Regions from separate parts of the Trichococcus sp. genome, predicted to be linked through region 1. Evidence: riboswitches for the same ligand, from Rfam matches in the RefSeq annotation. Region 1 holds a riboswitch; the other holds the start of a gene.
The links. Region 1 has a riboswitch for thiamine pyrophosphate ahead of tenA (thiaminase II). Riboswitches for the same ligand answer to the same signal wherever they lie in the genome.

Region 1 (13,035 bases):
GTGACGAAGCAGGCAGCGCGCGGAAAAGGTGTCGCCCACCAATTGCTGCAGGCACTGCCGACACTCGCCACAGCCGCGGGCGAAACCGTCATCGGCCTGAATTGCGACAAGGACAATCTGCAGGCAAAAAAACTCTATGAAAAAGTCGGCTTCCGGACCGTTTCCGAGCGGATTTTGAGCAGCCATGTCTATGACCATATGCAATGGGAACCCGAAAGAATTGCCGATATCAAATAAAAAAATCAGCCGCCGTCTGTATAAACACTGCAGCTGATTTTTTATTGTTTCAGGTCAAAAAGAAAGGTGGATCCTTTTCCAGGTATGCTTTCGACCGACAAAACGATGCCATGTCGATTGGCTATCTGCTTGGCGACAGCCAAACCCAGACCGGTGCCTTGCTTGTTACTTTCTTCATTTGATTTGAAGAACTTTTCAAAGATGTACGGTTGATCCTTTTCCGGAATCCCCGGCCCGTTGTCGGTGACAGCCAATCGGCAGCCTTCACCTGAGCCAGTCAAAGTGATCCGGATTTCGCTCTTTTCGGCAGAAAATTTGACGGCATTTTCCATCACGGCGAGCAGCATCTGCCGCAGCCGGGTATAGTCCCCCATCAGCATAAACGCCAGTGGCTCTTTCGAGAAAGTCAGCGTAATCCCCTTTTCCCTTGCGATATAGCGGACTGATCGGATGGCGTTCTCCACGACATCCACAAAATTCAAGGAGCTCATCTCCATTTGATAGTCCGGATTCTGCAACCGTGACAGTTCCAGCAGATCATTGATCATCCGCTCCAGATGGATGCTTTCGGTCAACATCTGCTGGTGGTATTCATCGATTTTGGAGGGATCCTCGACCACATGATCGTTCAAGGCCTCCAATGAACCACGGATGACCGTGACCGGCGTGCGCAATTCATGGGAGATGCTCGTGATGAAATCCTTGCGCATCTTATCCAGTTTGGCGCTCTCTTGCGCGGCTTCCGCCAACTTATCCGCCAGAATATCGATATTAGCCGCAAGCGAACCCATTTCATCATCTTGGACGATGCCTGTCTGAGCTTCGTAATGGTTGTCCGCCAACTGCTGTGTCGTTTCTTCCATCCTTTTCAGCGGCTGGATGAAGCGTTTCGCCAACAGGACCGCTATCCCGATGGCTGCGATCAAGGCCACCGCTGCACTGATCCCCAAGGTCGACAGCCCCGAGCGCACGGCAGTCTGCATGTTTGCGATATAGTCGTGCAAAAGGACCGCAGCAATGACCTCCCCTTCTGAGGAGAGCACCGGTGCCCCGACCGTGATGGAGGTATCCTCCAATAATGGGCTGAAGCCTTCGCTGAAGGCGACTTCGCCTTCGAATACCTCATCGACAAGCGCCAGCGCAGCGCCTGGTAGTTCCGCATAGGTGATCTCTTTTTTGCCGGTCCCGACACTGATCGTCTCTGCGGATTGATCGACGATCCACACCTCGCCCATCGCGATATCCTGAATGGCTGTGATATAGGCGTTGTATCCGTTCACATTATTGCGTCCGGTCGCCCCAGTTGCGCCGGATTGCGCGACCAGGGGATTACCTGCCTGCTTTCCGGCATCATTACCATTCACAGTGAGTGCGCCCTCATCTAAAGCGGGACTCCCGCCTTCCAGATAATCCGCGACGCCAGCAGCGATCGCCTCGGCCCGCTCCTGCATACCCGCCCGGTAGATTTCTTCGGTATGCCGGGTGAACAGCAACAGGAATGCCCCTCCGACCACCACGGAGAACAACAGGATGACGGATGCGAAATAGAGGACCAGCTTGCGGGTGATCTTATATTTCATCAGTTTCTACCTCAAATTTATAACCGACTCCCCACACCGTTTTGATGTCCCAAGCCGGATGGGGAATCTGGTCGATTTTTGCCCGCAGGCGTTTGATGTGCGAATCGACTGTCCGATTATCGCCGAAATAGTCGTAGCCCCAGACGCTGTCCAACAAATTGTCGCGGCTGAAAACCTTGTTTTTGTTCGTCGCCAAAATCCAAAGCAGCTCGATCTCTTTTTTCGTGAGATGGACTTGGTGACCGGCGACCTTTACGATAAACTCGTCCAACCGGATCTCCAGATCTTCATGGACGTAGAGTTTATGCTGATCCTTATTTTCCGGCGTCTGGTCCAAACGCCGCAGGATCGCCCGGATGCGCGCCATCACTTCGCCCGGCGAAAACGGCTTGACGATGTAGTCGTCCGCCCCGATATCGAGGCCCATGATGCGTTCGAAGTCTTCCCCCCGCGCCGTCACCATGATGATGGGGACCGAGGAAACTTTCCGGATTTCCCGGCATACCTCGAAACCGTCCTTTTTCGGCATCATCACATCCAACAGAATCAAGTCGAATTTGCCTTTCCCGAATGCCTGCAGCGCCTGCTCGCCATCATAGGCGACAGCCGTTTCGTAGCCATCCTTTTCTGCGTACTCCTTCAGGATGGCCGTGATCTGTTTATTGTCATCCGCAATCAATAGCTTTACCATCGTAATCACTCCTCATGGAAATCATACTGGAAAAATATGGCAAGATTATGTTTTCACCCCGATAATACCATACAAACGTGCCATTAAAAACACGCTTCTGCCATACTTTTTGATTATTCTATGTTCAAGAAAGAAATAACAAAAAAACATTCCAGGAGGAAACAAAAATGAACAAGACGAGAATCATGACTATCCTATCCGTTGCAGGCTTATTTGTTGGAGGGGCCGCGCCGGTACTGGCAGCGAGCGACACAGCAGCCCAGAACGGAACCATGAACCAAGAGCAGATCAAGTCAGGCGAATGCACAAACGAAGGCGCAAAAAAACAAGGTAATGAAGATGCAACCATGAAACGCGCCCGCGAGAAAAGCGGAACGTGCGACGGGACTGGTACGCAAGCCAAGCAGGACGGCAATCAAAATGCCACGGGCGAGACTGACGGCGACGGCAACCAATACGGTGCAGCCGATGCAGAAAATGACGGCAAGAACGGCGTCCGCGATCAATCCTGCCAAGCAGAATAACAGCTCATCATAGCAATACGAAAATACCAGACAGAGGGGCGGTCTCGAAACGAGACCGCCCCTCTGTCTGGTATTTCTTTGCATTCGCAGAACGGAAACCCGAGAGAGCGCGCATCTGTCGACTAAACGATCACCGAAAACCACATCAAACCTGACCGAGCGTCCTTTTGTCGGGCATCCGCCCAGGACGGTACCGCGGATTGTCGAGAGATCACGCAACTGTAGGTGGTTCTCGCCGCCAAAGTCTTTTTGGCATTTTGTTCAGAGCATCCATTCCTTGTAATTTCAGAAAAACTCCTTCGCGCCGTAGACCACGATCCCCAGCATCCCCATGTAAGCCAGGAACAGGACATCATTTCCGGAAAAGCCGATATCATAATAGTAGGTCCGGCTCTCCTTGTCGGAAAAGCGTTTCGCTTCCATAGCAACGGCGATGCGGTGCGCACGCCGGATGCTACCGGACAACAGCGGGATGGTGTAGACTTTCATCTTGAAGAGGATGCCCTTCAGCCCCTTCACCCTTTCGCCGCCGCGCACCTTGCGGGCATTGCGGATCGTTTCGAATTCCTCCGTCATGATCGGGATCAAGCGCAGCGCCGCCATGAAGCTGTACGCGTATTTAGGATCCATCCGCAGCTGCTGCATCAACGAATAGAATAAATTGACTGGCCGGGTCGTCAAGGCGAAGGTCAAGCCAAGCACGGCGAAGACCAATGCGCGCAAGCCGATCAGCATGCCCCGCAGGAAACTTTCTTCGGTGATGCGGATCAATCCCCATTCGAACCAAAGCGTTTGTCCGTTCCCGAACAGGATCATGGCGCTGGCTGTCGATACGAAAATCGCACAGAACGGGATCAGCAGCAACAAGATCCGCTTCAGCGGCTGCCCCGTAAACAGCAGGAACAGGAGCAAAAGCCCGCTGCCGATGAATGCCATCAACTCAAGATTACGGACAAACAGCACAACGATGCATGTCAGCAGCGCCACGGCCAATTTCAGGCTGGGATTGACCCGGTGAAGCCAGGTTTCTTTGACCATTTCCCATTCCCTCATCCGCAGAGCCCCCCTACCAGCCGCAGATCGGCGGAGACTGCGGTCCGCCTGTCCATAGCCGATCCCGTGGTCTCGCGGATTTCGCCGTCAACAACTTGCCAAAATGCCGTCCCGTAATTCCGGGCGATCACTTCATCGTGCGTCACCATCAGGATGACAGCGCCTTTTTTGCGGTAATTCTCCAAAAACCCCAACAAGGCGAAGGTGTTTTTGGAATCCAATCCGAAAGTCGGTTCATCCAAAAGGATTAGCTGCTGGCCTTGGATGATCGTCGCCGCTACGCTCAGACGGCGCTTCTGCCCCATCGAAAGTTGGAAAGGATTTTTCTCCCGCTGTCCGCTCAACTGGAAGAGCTCCAGATATTCCTCCACAAGCCGGTCGATTTCGGCTTGGCCTTTCCCGTCCAGCCGGAGCGAGTAGGCCATCTCTTCATAAACCGTGTTCGCAACGAACTGGTACTCCGGATTCTGGAAGACGAAAGCCATCCGCTCCGCCAGCTTCTTCACTTTTTTGATCGGCCTGCCCTCCAGCTCACAGCGGCCGCTCGTTTTGATGAACTGCATGACCGCATGGAGGAAGGTGCTTTTCCCAGCGCCGTTCTGACCGTGGATAATGACCCATTCGCCAGGGTAGGCCGCCAGCTCGACTCCGCTGATTTTTGTTTCCCCATTGCGGAAGCCTTTGAAATCGCGCAGCTCCAATAGCGGACGCTGCAACCCAAAAGAACCGTGCTCCCTTTGCAACGGCGTTCCTGCCAGATGCCGGTCCCATACGCCCGGAAACCAAATGCCTTGCTCCATCATCTCATCCTTATAGGCCGAGAAGATTTCTGCGTTCGGCCCATCGGCGATGATACGGCCGGCTGCATCGAACAGAACAAGGCGTTCGGCGAATACGAGCACATGATCGATTTTGTGCTCCACGATGACGACCGTTTTGTCCCGGCAGACTTCCTGCAGCACTTCCCAGATCGTCTCCGTCCCTTGCGGATCCAGCATGGCGGAAGGTTCGTCCAAAAAGAGCACCTCCGGATCCAAAAGCAATACCGAGGCGATCGCCAGCCGCTGCTTCATCCCGCCCGACAGGCTCGCGATGGGGATGTGGCTATCCGCCAATTCCAAGCCCACTTGTCGAAGCGCGCAGTCTATTCGGGCAGCCATCTCCTCGCGCGGAACCGCCAGATTTTCGAGCACGAATGCGAGCTCTTCATCGACGTAAGGCATGCAGAACTGACTGTCCGGATCCTGGAAAACGTAGCCCCAGGAAGCCGGCGTCACGAGCTTTTCTGCCTTCAGCGGCACTTCGATCGATTGCGGAATCAGCCCGCTCAGCACCTGCAGCAGCGTGGATTTGCCGCAGCCGGACGGGCCCAACAGCAGCACTTTCTCACCGGCCGCGACCGAAAAGTCCAAGTCGCGGAACAGCAAATCGGCATCCCCGGGAAATTTCAGCTTCAGTTTTTCGACATAGGCTTGCTTGCCCATTTCCGCCAACCCCCTCAATCCAACTCTGTGAAATCATCACTCGTAAGCGGACGGACAAGGTTCGTCACGCCGGTGTCCTCCAAAACTTCCGCCAGGTAATAGGCCAGCACGCCGGCAAAGAAAATCGAGCCTGCGAATCGGGCAAGCAAGTAAAGTGCCAAGTTCCATGGAGCCAACTCGGCGATCTGGCCGTTCAGCGCATCCACCAGCAGCGATCCCACGCAAGATGCCGAGGCAGCCAGAGCGGCAACCTTCAGATCAAAGCGTTTGTAGCGGAAGGCCATGAACACCAATTCCGCAAACAAGCCCTGCACCACGCCGGAAAGCAGCACGGTCAGACCCCAAGGCGAACCCAACAGGAATTCTCCTGAAGCTGCGGCGATTTCCGCCAACAGCGCCACACCCGGTTTGCGGATGATAAAATAGGCGACGGTTCCGGCGATGAACCACATGCCGTAAAGCAGCTGATCAAGGTGCAGACCCAACGGCTGCACTGCGTAATAGACCGTCCCCCACAGGATGTAGACGATCCCGAATGCGATGGCGATGACGATCGTCACCAAAATATCTGTCAGTTTCAATTCTTTTTTCATTTTTTCTGTCTCCTCTTTATGTTTTATTTTTATTTTTATTTTTCCAACGGCACCGGCCAGGTCTCCATCCGGTAGCCCATTTCCCAAAAAGCGTATTCGTATTGGCTGCTGATGATGAAATGCGCTTTCATCCTTTCGCGGTCCGCCTCGCTCACGGCTACGGCGATTTTATCCAGATGCGCAATCTGTTCATCCACCCGGTCCTGGAAATCCTTCCCGCCATAGGTAGCGATCCATTCCTGATAGATCGGTTCTTCCGGCGCCGCGTCCTGGAAGGCGTCCCCGATTTCGGCGTAGAGCCAATAGCACGGCAGCACGGCAGCGATGACGTCCCCCAGATGGCCCGCGTGTCCGGCCCGGTAAAGGTGGGAAGTGTAGGCGTAAGTGGTCGGCGCCGGTTTGAAAAACTCTTTTTCCTCCGCGGTGATGCCCAGCAGTTTTGCAAATTGTTCATGCAGGCCGATTTCGGCGCTGTACGTATGCTTCGCGAAGTCGGCGAATTGGTTGGTCGTCTCGATATCCGGCGCTTTGGCCGCGCCAAGCGCCAAAATTTTGGCGAAGCGCGTCAGGTAATAGGAATCCTGCTGGATGTAGAAACGGAAATTCTCCAAAGGCAAGCTGCCATCCCCGATCCCTTTGACGAACGGATGCACCATGCTGGCCGCCCAGATAGGTTCGACCGCTTGGCGGATTTCTGCTGAAAATGTCACTGCTTTCCCTCCATATGTTGGGAGCATCCGCCAGGTTCTGATCCATCCGGACGGCCGCTCTTATTTTTTGCAAACAAAAAACCACTCTCTTCCCAACGGAAAAAAGTGGTTGTACGTTCCTTAGCTGATAGGGACTTACTTGGCCAAAAAGAGGCCGCCACTTCCCTACGCTGGTACAAACCAGATCAGGTTCTAAGGGTCTCGAAGTCCTACTTCGATCTCAGCTTTTTGGCGGACAGTCATCCGCCGGTAAAGCACCCCTAGTGGTTAAAAAGAATATTCAGTTCGTTTGCTGTTGTTCTAATCGTATCATAATTTTTCAGGAAGTCAACTCACTGTTGTCCTGCTTATCGGTTGATGATGTGCACAACAGAAAAAGCTGCCCCAATGAGGCAGCCTTTTCTGTAAGTGAAATCCACATGATCAAATTTGGTGGGTTACGCTCCGTATTTTCCAAACAATGCTTGTCCATCCGCTTCAAAAACCTGCAGTGCCTGCAATGCCAAATCTTTGTTAAGCATACTGTTCAGGACATCCGGAGGGATCGTGGCAGTATGAGCGCCCGATTCCAAAGAATCGATGACTTGTTGGGAATTTTTGAAGCTCGCTGCCATGATTTTGGTCTTGTATCCTCTGGCATCGATGAATGTCCGCATGGAACGGATCGCTTTGAATGGATCGATCGCATTGTTCAGCATCCTGTTCACATAGGGTGCCAGATAATCACATCCTGCGGCGGCGGCCAGGATCCCCTGATCGGCAGAATAGATCAGTGTACCGAGGATATCTCTCTCCGGATCATCCTCTTTCACTTTTTTGATTGTTTCCAATCCTGCTTTTGTAACGGGAATCTTTATCGAAAGTCGATGATTTGCATCAAATGTCTTTATTGCTTCATAATCGGCAAACATTTCTTCAGCAGTCGTACCCAGCAATTGCACAAAAAGTTCCGTCGGCTCCAAAGCCAATAAATCTTGTAATTGTTTGAAGCGACTGCCGGAACCGGTCGACAAAATCGTCGGGTTGGTGGTGACTCCTTTCAGAAATCCGCTGTTCAAAAAACTTCCGATTGCTTTGATGTCGTTAGAATCTATGTACATAAGCGACTACCCCACAGTTTCAGTTATTTTGATGATGGTGCCTTCCGCGATTTCGTTCACTGCCTTGTTTTCGACATACAGTGACCCTGCCAGTTCAGCGACGGTTTCCCCACTGAAGTTGATGGTGATGTGCCCTAAATCCCTCAAGTTTTTGTTGACGACATCTCCTACAGCTGTGACGCGATAACTTTCATCGCCGATAACCAACGCGTGTCCCAGTTGAATATCTTCCTCTAGCGCATTTTGTTCAATCAGGAAGCAATAAGGCCGCAATGCTTCCGGCGCATCGTCTCCGAACAATACCATCATATCCTCCGCCAAGAATTCCTTCGCGTTGGGTCCGATTTCTGTGACTACCGTTGAATAAATTGACATTTTCTTCACCTTTTCCGATCATTAGTTTTTAGCATATGAGGCCAAGCGGGCTTGGTCTGCTTTTCTTCCTTTTTAATATAGTCCGAAGCTTGCTAACCAAGCGACGAATACGCGGGGCACACCGTTCAGGAATCGCGAGTAAAGAACGGATGGCACGCCGACTTCCACTGTTTTGGCTTCTGCTTCCTGCAAGCCTAACCCTACCGGAATGAAATCGCAAGCATTTTGTGTGTTGATTGCGAATAAAGCCGGTAAAGCCAAACTCGGTTCGATATTGCCTTTGCCGATTTCAACGCCGATCAATGTTCCGATAACTTGCGCAATTACAGCGCCAGGTCCCAATAAAGGAGAAAGGATAGGCAGAGAGCAGATGAAGCCGATGACCATCAATCCCCAGACATTGCCTGCCAACGGAATCATCATTTTCGCGAACAGATTGCCGATTCCGCTGCCTTGGATGATACCGATCAGCATCGCCACAAAGGCCATGAACGGGATGATCGTCTGCAATACCGTCTGCACCGCTTCACGGGCTGACTGCAGCATGATCGCAATCCCTTTACCGGCAGCCAAACCGATTTTAGCCACAACGCTGCCTTTTTCGGCGTTTTGTTGCGTCAGCTTTTTGTCTGTCGTGTAAGCTACCTTTTCTTCTGCAACTGGTTCTGCAGCAGCCGTGCTTGCCGCCGCTACGTTTGCTGTTTCGCCGGTGACTTGGATCTGATTCAAACCAACATTTGAAACGTAAATTTCTTCGGTGATGTATTTAGCCAAAGGACCGGATTTGCCGGTGGCAACGACATTGATTGTTGGGATGCCTTTTTGCGGATAGATGCCGCATCTCAATGTTCCGCCGCAATCGATGATGGCCAATGCCGTTTCATCGTCCGGGATGGATGTTTTAAATCCATTCACGGCTTCCATCCCTGTAAGTTCAGCAATTTTGTCGACGATGGCAGGTTTTTCCCCTCCGCCAACGATGTAGATGAATTTATGTTTTTGCTCTGTTGGTGTGATGATCAGTGGTCCGCCCCAGCCGCCGGATCCTTTTTCGATTTTGATGCTGTTATATTTTGTCATAATGAATACCCCTCTCGTTCTCATGCATTCTGTTTGTTTTAAGCAACATCTTCTTGGTCGTTATTATTGAACTTTAGCGGTTTTGCTCAACTGGATGCCGGATTTTTTGCAGACATAAGCCGTCGTGAAGTCGGTTACGTATGCGCCGACAGCATTCATCACAAGCCCGACAAGCAGATAACGGATTGCCAATGGCGTGGTGCTCAAGCCTAACGTTTCAACACCTGAAGCGATTCCCAGGAATACGAACAATTCGCCTGCATTGATATGCGGGAAAAGACCGTTACTCGTGTGGTTGTATTGCGCAAGTGCCGCGTAGAAACTTGGTTTGTAAAATTCAGGCAAGAATCTTCCCAATGTGAACGAGGCGGGATTACCCAACATGAACGCTGCCAAGAAAGGCAGAATGCAGTTCCGGACCAAGGAATATTTGGAGAAGCGTTGTGCAAGTCCATTGATTCTTTCCTCACCGATCAGTTTGATCACGACGTTCATGAATACCATCAGCATCAAGACGATCGGCACGATGCCGGTCATCCAGCTCATAAATGTATCTGCACCTAATTGAAATAGTCCGATGAAGCTTTCTGCGCCTTTAACTAAAAAGTCCATATGTAACACTCCTTATTTTATGTATTATTTCCTATTATTTCTTACGCGATTTATCCGAATTTGATGTGTGTGATTTTTTTGGTCAGTTCCTTAAAGGGCGATTCTTTCTCCGGAATGATTTCTCCGCTCATGAACATCCTGTAGTTGGTGACCGCATTCATGATGGTTTTGCGGGTGATCTTGATTTCAGCCAGCACATCCGGATCGTCTGCCTTGATGGCTTCGATGGATCTGCCGTTGAAATTGTTGTACGGTTTGAATCTGGCTAAGATCGTGGTTCCCTGCAGCTTTTTGCCCCTGACGATGACGCCTTCCGCATCCAGTTGGAACATGATGATCGTTCCTGAGGTCAGTTTCCCTGCCCGTTTGCCTATCGCAACCCTGCCGTCCGCCTTCAATTCGTTGTATTCAGTGCCGAAATGCCTGATCTGGAAAAAGCCCAGTGCGCTTTGGATCAAAAAAGCACCGACAACCAGAATACCCAATGCAAACATATTGTTCATCTATTTTGTACCTCTTTTCTCCAGCATCTCAATCAACCCTTGTGCATCCTCCACTTTTTTCAGAACATTGATCAAAGTAGGCTCATTGATGACCTTAAAGACAAAATCATATACTTGCATCAAGATTTTCTCTTGTTGCTCAGAAATGTTCTCGGGTGTCACCAGAAACAACATCAAGGAAAAAGCATCATTGCGGTTGGCCATTGTGATGTTTCCCAAGACGAATACCAACTTGTTGATGTTGGGATCGGTTAAATGCGGGAAAGCTACCTTATTCTCATAAATCATCGTATGCCGTTCTTCTTTTTCGACGAACCGATCGAGGATATCCTCGGACAATCGGTATCTTCTGGACAGGTAGGACATGATTTCTTCCACATAATCAAAGTAGCCCATTTGGCCTTTCAGATTGACAAGGTGATAACTGATGTTTTCGTTCGTCAGGTACTTGATGTTGTATTGATCTTTCTCCACTGCATAGATTTTTTGGGCCAAGTCGTCCGGGCTGACCAGTCTGTCGATCTTGATGACAGGGACTTCGGTGTCCAAAGAGATCTCTTCGGTTGTGAACAGCAGCCGGAATCGCTTCAGTTTTTCTTTCGGAAGGCTGTCGGTGTTCAGGTGAACGATATTCATCTCATTCCCGACTATCTCTTTGATCTGCCTGCTGATCAGCTCAAAGCTGCCTCTCCCAAGATTGGTGATGATGCCGACATCCTTTGTGCTTTTGCCTTTCGGATCGTTCGCTTGCCGTTCGTCCAGCATCAGTGCGTAGTAGACAGCCAGATAGCTGATGTCATCCGCACTGGCACGCAATTGGTACAGGCGATTCAGTTCGGAAAGCGAAATCTTCGCCAGCTCGAAGGCTAAAGGGTATTTGAGTTTGATCTGCTCCAGGTAAAGATCTGTGTTTGGGATCCGGAAGACCAGTCTGTTTATCAGGAAAAGCAGATGGTATTTTACTTTATCAAAGAAGGCTTCTTCATCAATCTCGATCATGACCTGATCGCGTACCGTCTTCAGCATGCTGGAAACAACTTGCCTCAGCACCTCTTCGTTTTCGGTATTTTCGCTTCCTTTTACGTAAGCGGAATTCCTTGTGTTGATCGGGAAGGAAAGAAAAGCAATTTCATGGTCATTCAATGAAACCGCAAATTTCTTTTGCAGCAGTTGAACATAGGCGATGATGTTTGCCGAATCCGCCTCGAAGTTTTTGTACATCGGGATTTCGGAATCGATTGTATGCCCGTGCGTCACCCTGTGAGCGCTTACGGCGAAAGCCTTATAAAGCAATCCTTTTGCCTGCTCATCCAGCTTGTAGTCCCGGGCGAGTCCGTCAAGCACTCCTTGAACCTCCTGGTCCGGCAGAAAGGTCATCTGCAGCAACTCGAAGACTTCATAGATGAGGACCAATCGTGTGCCGAATTCGCTGCACTGGAAGGTGATGCCTTTGTTCGGGATGCCGACAACTTTTGCATTGTATTTCTCCAAAAGTTGCTTCAACTTTTTCAGGTCGTTGTTCACCGTGCTCCGGCTTACGCTCATTTCTTCGGAGAGGTCTCCGATATTCAGATATTCCTCTGTCACTATCAGGCGGTACAATAAGTACGCAATCCTGCATTCTACTTTATTAAAATCCTGCTGTGTGTTGTAACGAAGTGTGTTGAATATGTTCGCCCCCTCCTCTCTGACGATGTCTACTTGTGATTCATCCTTGATCCGGATTTTTAGGAATCCTTCGTAGATAGCGTTCAATTCCGAAATGATCGTTTTGATCTGATAGCTGTTTTTTCCCGACGCTTCCTCGAGACTCTGAAAATTTTTGTCTTTATTTGAAAGTAACACTCTCAGCAAAAGCTCTCTATCGCTTGCCGTTGACATCTGACTGCCCCCATACTATCCTCTAGATTTCCCGCCTGTGATGTTGATTGTTGTTCCGGTGATATAATCGGATTTATTGGAGGACAGGAATGCGACCAAGTAGCCGATTTCGTCCAATTTTCCGACGCGTCCCAACGGAATGCTCTTTTCATACCCTGTATCCAACTGTTCAACCGGTATGTTTCTTGTGTAAGCCAATGCTTCATTGTAGGCAGGAGTTGTCAATCCTGTTTTTTCGTTGATCCCCGGTGCGACACCGACGACTTTGATGCCGAATTTACCCAGTTCTTTTGCCCATGAACGCGTATAAGAATTGGTGGCGCCTTTTGTTGCGGAGTAGATGCTTTGACCGACGGAACCTTCCATCCCGGATTCGGAAGAGATGTTAATGATTGTGCCTTCAACTTTGTTCTTCAGCATGTTTCTGACGACAGCTTGTGTAGTGAATACCATTCCCTTTTGATTGACAGCTGTCATTTTGTTGAATGAATCTTCATCGATTTCATATTTTCTTTCATCGCTGTAGACATCCACCAACAAGCGCGGCAAGTTCATGCCTGCATTATTGACCAAAACATCGATTTTGCCAAATTTCTCAACAGCCTTCTCGAC
Region 2 (4,745 bases), on a different contig from region 1:
TCCAGTATCACGGTCACATGTTTGTGTGTCTGCAGGACACTTGCCGGCAGATCTTCCGTAACAGGACCTTCCAGTGCAGCTTTGACGGCAGCAGCTTTTTCTTTTCCGAATGCCATCAGGATGATCTGTCTTGACGAGAGGATTGATTGGATCCCCATCGAATAGGCAAAGCGCGGGACATCTTTTTCATCCGCAAAGTAACGTTTGTTGGAATCGATAGTGGATTGCCACAGCGCCACTTTCTGCGTGCGGGAATCAAAGGATGTGCCGGGCTCATTGAAACCGATGTGCCCGTTCGTGCCGATGCCAAGAATCTGCACATCGATCGGATTCGCTGCGATGATTGCTTCGAATTGCGCGCACTCTTCCACTTCATCCGCCATTCCATCCAGCAGATAGTTTTTCTTGAATGGTTTTGCATCGAATAATTGTTCATGCATAAAATGATGGTAGCTGTGCGGACTGTCCTCGGACAATCCCATGTATTCATCCAGATTGATCGATGTCATCCCCGAGAAATCAAGCTCGCTTTCCCGCATGATCCGGTACAGTCTCACTGGCGTGCTGCCGGTGGCTAACCCCAATACTTTTGCCCCGTTACTCATTTCTTCCCTGATTTTTTCGAATGCACAACGGCTGGCCTCTTCCGGAGTCGCTTTAATGATTATTTCCATGATCTATTCCCTACTTTCCGTTTCTTTTGAATACTGTATTGCCGTAACTGATGGTCTGTTGTACTTGGAATGCGCTGGATAGGAGCACCATATCGGCATCCTTGCCTGGAACGATTCCACCCTTTCGAACCAGACCGAATTCCCGGGCCTGATTGACGGAGCTCATTTTTACTGCATCAGAGATGCTGCAGCCGGTAAAGGCGATGATGTTCCTGAAAGCCTCCTGGAACTCCAGCACACTGCCCGCCAGACTTCCGCTTTCCAGACGGCCTTCGCCATCCTTGACGATGACCTTCTGCCCGCCCAACTCGCTGATGCCGTCGCCCATCCCTTTGGCGCGCATAGCGTCCGTAATCACTTCGATGCGGTCGACACCCTTCTGATTGAAGGCAATCTTCACCATTTCCGGATCGATGTGCAGACCATCGACGATCATTTCCGCGTAGATGCCCTCTTCCAGGAACGCGTGCCCGGTCACACCCGGTTCGCGGTGGTGGAGCCCTCTCTGCGCATTATAGAGGTGGGTGATGTGCGATGCCTTGGATTGTTGCAATTGGCTGCGACGAGCATTTGAATGCCCTACCGAAAGCACGATTTGGTTGTCCAGACAATACTTTTCGAAAGCTGTCGCATCGCTCGTCTCCGGCGCATAGGTGACCAAACGGATCAAACCGCCGCTCAAGTCCTGCCACTTGCGCATCAAAGCAGCATCCGGCAGTTTGATGTGTTCTTCCGGTTGCGCTCCCTTAAATACTGCGGAAATGAACGGCCCTTCGAGGTGGATGCCTTGGATGACCGGATTTTTTTCCGCGGCCTTGCGGATGCCGACCAAAGCCTTTTCGATATTTTCTGTCGATTGCGTCATCGTCGTCGGAAAATAACTGGTGATCCCTTCCCGGTGCATCGCCGCAATCATCCGGTTGATGCCCTCCGCATCACCGTCCATGTTATCCACACCATATCCGCCATGGCTGTGGACATCAATGAAGCCCGGCACCAGCCTGATTCCGGTTGCGTCAATCACTTCCTCGCCAGATTCGGGAACGTATTCCGACATATTCCCGACTGCGCTGATTTCTTTTCCGAACCGGATATACCCATCGGAGATGACTGTTTCCCCTGTATAAACTTCTGCATGGATGATCACTTTTTTCATTTGCGTTCCCCTCTTCGATCCTGAACTTTATTTTCACTGTGCACCTGCATGACTCAGCTGCCACTTCCCACTATTCCGATTTTTTCGAATAACCTTGCACATTTTTTCTCGTCAGATCCATGTTGTATTTGAAATTCTCATCCTGCACTAGGAAGGTCGAAATCACATCGATCAGATACATCATCCCGAACTGTGTGTTGACGAACACCGTGTTGTTGACGAAACGCGAGTGGTAACCGAAGCAAGTGACGTCCGCCAGTTTCGTCAGCGAACTGTTTTTGAAGCTCGTCAGGGCGATGATTTTCGCTTTTTTCTTCTTCGCGATCTCCAGTGACGCAATCAATTCCGGCGTTTCGCCTGAATTGGAGATGGCGATCACCAATTCATCCTGTTTGATGATCGAGCTGTTGATGATCATCAGATGGGAATCCGTAACCCCCGTGGCATTCAGACCCATCCGGATCAAGCGTTGCGCCAATTCAGCGGCCGTGAACCCGGAACTGCCGATGCCGTAGATGACTGTTTTGTTTGCGTTTTTGATCCAATCGACAACCGTTTCGATTGCCCGATCCTCAATCATCTGATTGGTTTCATCGATGACTTGCGTATAATAGCCATAAATATCATCATAGACGGTCGGCATTTCTTTCGACGGCTGATAGCTCGCCAATGATCGCAGCGCAATCTTCATATCCACAAACCCATCGATGTTGATCCGTTTACAGAACCGTGTGATGCTGGACGTCGAGGTATCCACTTTCGCCGCCAAATCCTTGATGTTCATATTTTTGATGGATGCTTTGTTCTGCAGAATGTAATCCGCGATTTTTTTCTCGTTCCCGGAAAAAGCGGAATATTGGTTTTGGATCTCTTCGATGATTGTCATTTTTCGTTGCCTCCTCTTGCTTTGCGTAGCCGCCAAAAGCGCGCTCCGCATTTCTTGACTTCGCCTCTTTCCCTTCGCTGATAGAATAACACATGAAAATGGTTTTTTTCAATTATTATTTTAAGAAAATAATTTTCATAGGTGTTTCGATTGGAGACACTTTTGGACAGCAAAAAGCCGCCCTCTTCCGAGAGCGGCTTGCTGTTTATGCGGATGTTTTAGATTCTGTTGCGATCCAACACACTTCTTTTTTCCATTTCCAGGATGATGAAATAAGCCATACCCGCTCCGATGGCGGAACTGATCGCGAAGCTCGGCAAAAAGAGCATCAATGCGGCTTCCATGCCCATAAAGAACTGCGCCAGCAAAGTGCTCGCCAACGACCCCAGGATTCCGGTGCCAATCCATTCACCCAGTGCCGCGTAACCGAGCTTTTGCGTTCTGGCATAAAACAGACCTGCACAAATAGCCCCGATCATGCTGCCCGGAAAGGCAAAGACGGTCCCTGTCCCCAACAAGTTGCGCAGCACGGAAACGCCGAAGGCCTGAAGGACGGCATATCCGGGTCCTAACCAGACAGCAGTCAATACGTTCAGCAGATGCTGCATCGGTGCTACCTTTGCAATGCCGATCGGGATGACAAAGATGCTGTTGCTGACTACCCCCATGGCGATGATCAAGGCAGTGGTGACTAATTTTTTTGTGTTCATAATGTTTTCCCCTTTTCAGTTTGATTCATTCCTTTTGAAGCCTGATCTATGCGAACCGTTTCCCCCTCCCTGAATTGAATGAAAATAAAAAGACACCTCCCCTGAGATGTCTTGGATATACGTACGGACTCCAGACCAAGCTCAGTTCCCTCCGCCAGTACGAACTGGATCAGGTTTGAAGGGTTCCGGCAATGCCGGTCTCAGCGCAATAGCGCACCCCTACTGAAAATAAAAAACGCTATATGATCTGATGCGAAAATCAAAAAATATAACGTTATGATGTCTATTTATCATTTTCCGCCAGAAGACTCCCACCTCTAGGAATGAAAAGGGCACAGCCCAATGAGTAGGTGGGCGATGAATGGCGGTAGGCGTCAGCCTATTCTTTTCGAAAAATCTTGCTACTAAAGAAGGCCCTCCCATTCGACTGAGAACAAACGTTCGTGTATAATAGGCGACAGAAGGAGATGACTGGCAATGATGATCCACAAAGCCTACAAGTTTCGGATCTACCCCAATCAGGAACAACAAATCCTGATTGCCAAGACCATCGGCTGTTCCCGCTTCGTGTTCAACCGCTTCCTGTCCGAATGGAACAAAATCTATAAGGAAACAGGAAAAGGACTGAGCTACAACGCTTGTTCCGCCAAGTTGACGTTGCTGAAAAAAGAAGAGGGGACACTCTGGCTGAAAGAGGTCGACAGTACCGCCCTCCAATCTTCCTTGCGGAATCTATCGGACAGCTACGACCGCTTCTTCAAGAAACAGAACAGCTACCCCCACTACAAGAGCAAAAAGAATCCGGTGCAGTCGTACACGACCAAGCATACGAACGGAAATATCGCGATTGTCGGGAACAAGTTGAAACTCCCTAAATTGGGGCTGGTTACATTCGCCAAGAGCCGGGAACCCGAAGGGCGTATCCTGAACGCCACCATTCGACGCAATCCGTCCGGAAAATATTTCGTGTCCATCTTGTGCGAAGTCGAAACCCACCCCACTCCCAAAACAAACACTACCGTTGGCGTGGATGTCGGATTGAAAGACTTTGCCATCCTATCGGATGAGGACAAAACCGTCTTCGAGAATCCGAAGTTTTTCCGAACAATGGAAAAGAAATTGGTGAAGGAGCAGAAAATACTGTCCCGCCGCATGGAGCAAGCCCGCAAGGACGGAAAGAAGCTGTTCGAGGCGAAGAACTACCAGAAGCAGAAACGCAAGATCGCCTGTATACACGAGGATATCACTAATAAACGGAACGATTACCTGCATAAAATCTCCACCGACATCATCAAAAACCACGATGTGATCGGGATTGA

Region 2: linked by a shared signal. The riboswitch ahead of thiW (energy coupling factor transporter S component ThiW) and the one ahead of tenA (thiaminase II) in region 1 are both predicted to bind thiamine pyrophosphate.

Annotation. Positions count from the first base shown of each region.
Region 1 is NZ_JBSQPW010000027.1:1,566-14,600, forward strand. Features, by position in the region: gene ACTCCX_RS08660 (GNAT family N-acetyltransferase) at 1-237, shown strand, start outside; gene ACTCCX_RS08665 (sensor histidine kinase) at 279-1,817, opposite strand; gene ACTCCX_RS08670 (response regulator transcription factor) at 1,807-2,508, opposite strand; gene ACTCCX_RS08675 (hypothetical protein) at 2,676-3,032, shown strand; gene ACTCCX_RS08680 (energy-coupling factor transporter transmembrane component T family protein) at 3,318-4,085, opposite strand; gene ACTCCX_RS08685 (ABC transporter ATP-binding protein) at 4,082-5,569, opposite strand; gene ACTCCX_RS08690 (ECF transporter S component) at 5,584-6,162, opposite strand; gene tenA (thiaminase II) at 6,198-6,872, opposite strand; TPP riboswitch at 7,018-7,144, opposite strand; gene ACTCCX_RS08700 (transaldolase family protein) at 7,310-7,972, opposite strand; gene ACTCCX_RS08705 (PTS glucitol/sorbitol transporter subunit IIA) at 7,979-8,347, opposite strand; gene srlE (PTS glucitol/sorbitol transporter subunit IIB) at 8,420-9,427, opposite strand; gene srlA (PTS glucitol/sorbitol transporter subunit IIC) at 9,491-10,039, opposite strand; gene ACTCCX_RS08720 (transcriptional regulator GutM) at 10,090-10,542, opposite strand; gene ACTCCX_RS08725 (BglG family transcription antiterminator) at 10,543-12,423, opposite strand; gene ACTCCX_RS08730 (sorbitol-6-phosphate dehydrogenase subunit) at 12,439-13,035, opposite strand, start outside.
Region 2 is NZ_JBSQPW010000023.1:57,060-61,804, forward strand. Features, by position in the region: gene nagB (glucosamine-6-phosphate deaminase) at 1-674, opposite strand, end outside; gene nagA (N-acetylglucosamine-6-phosphate deacetylase) at 685-1,830, opposite strand; gene ACTCCX_RS07910 (MurR/RpiR family transcriptional regulator) at 1,901-2,716, opposite strand; gene thiW (energy coupling factor transporter S component ThiW) at 2,935-3,426, opposite strand; TPP riboswitch at 3,556-3,657, opposite strand; gene tnpB (IS200/IS605 family element RNA-guided endonuclease TnpB) at 3,904-4,745, shown strand, end outside.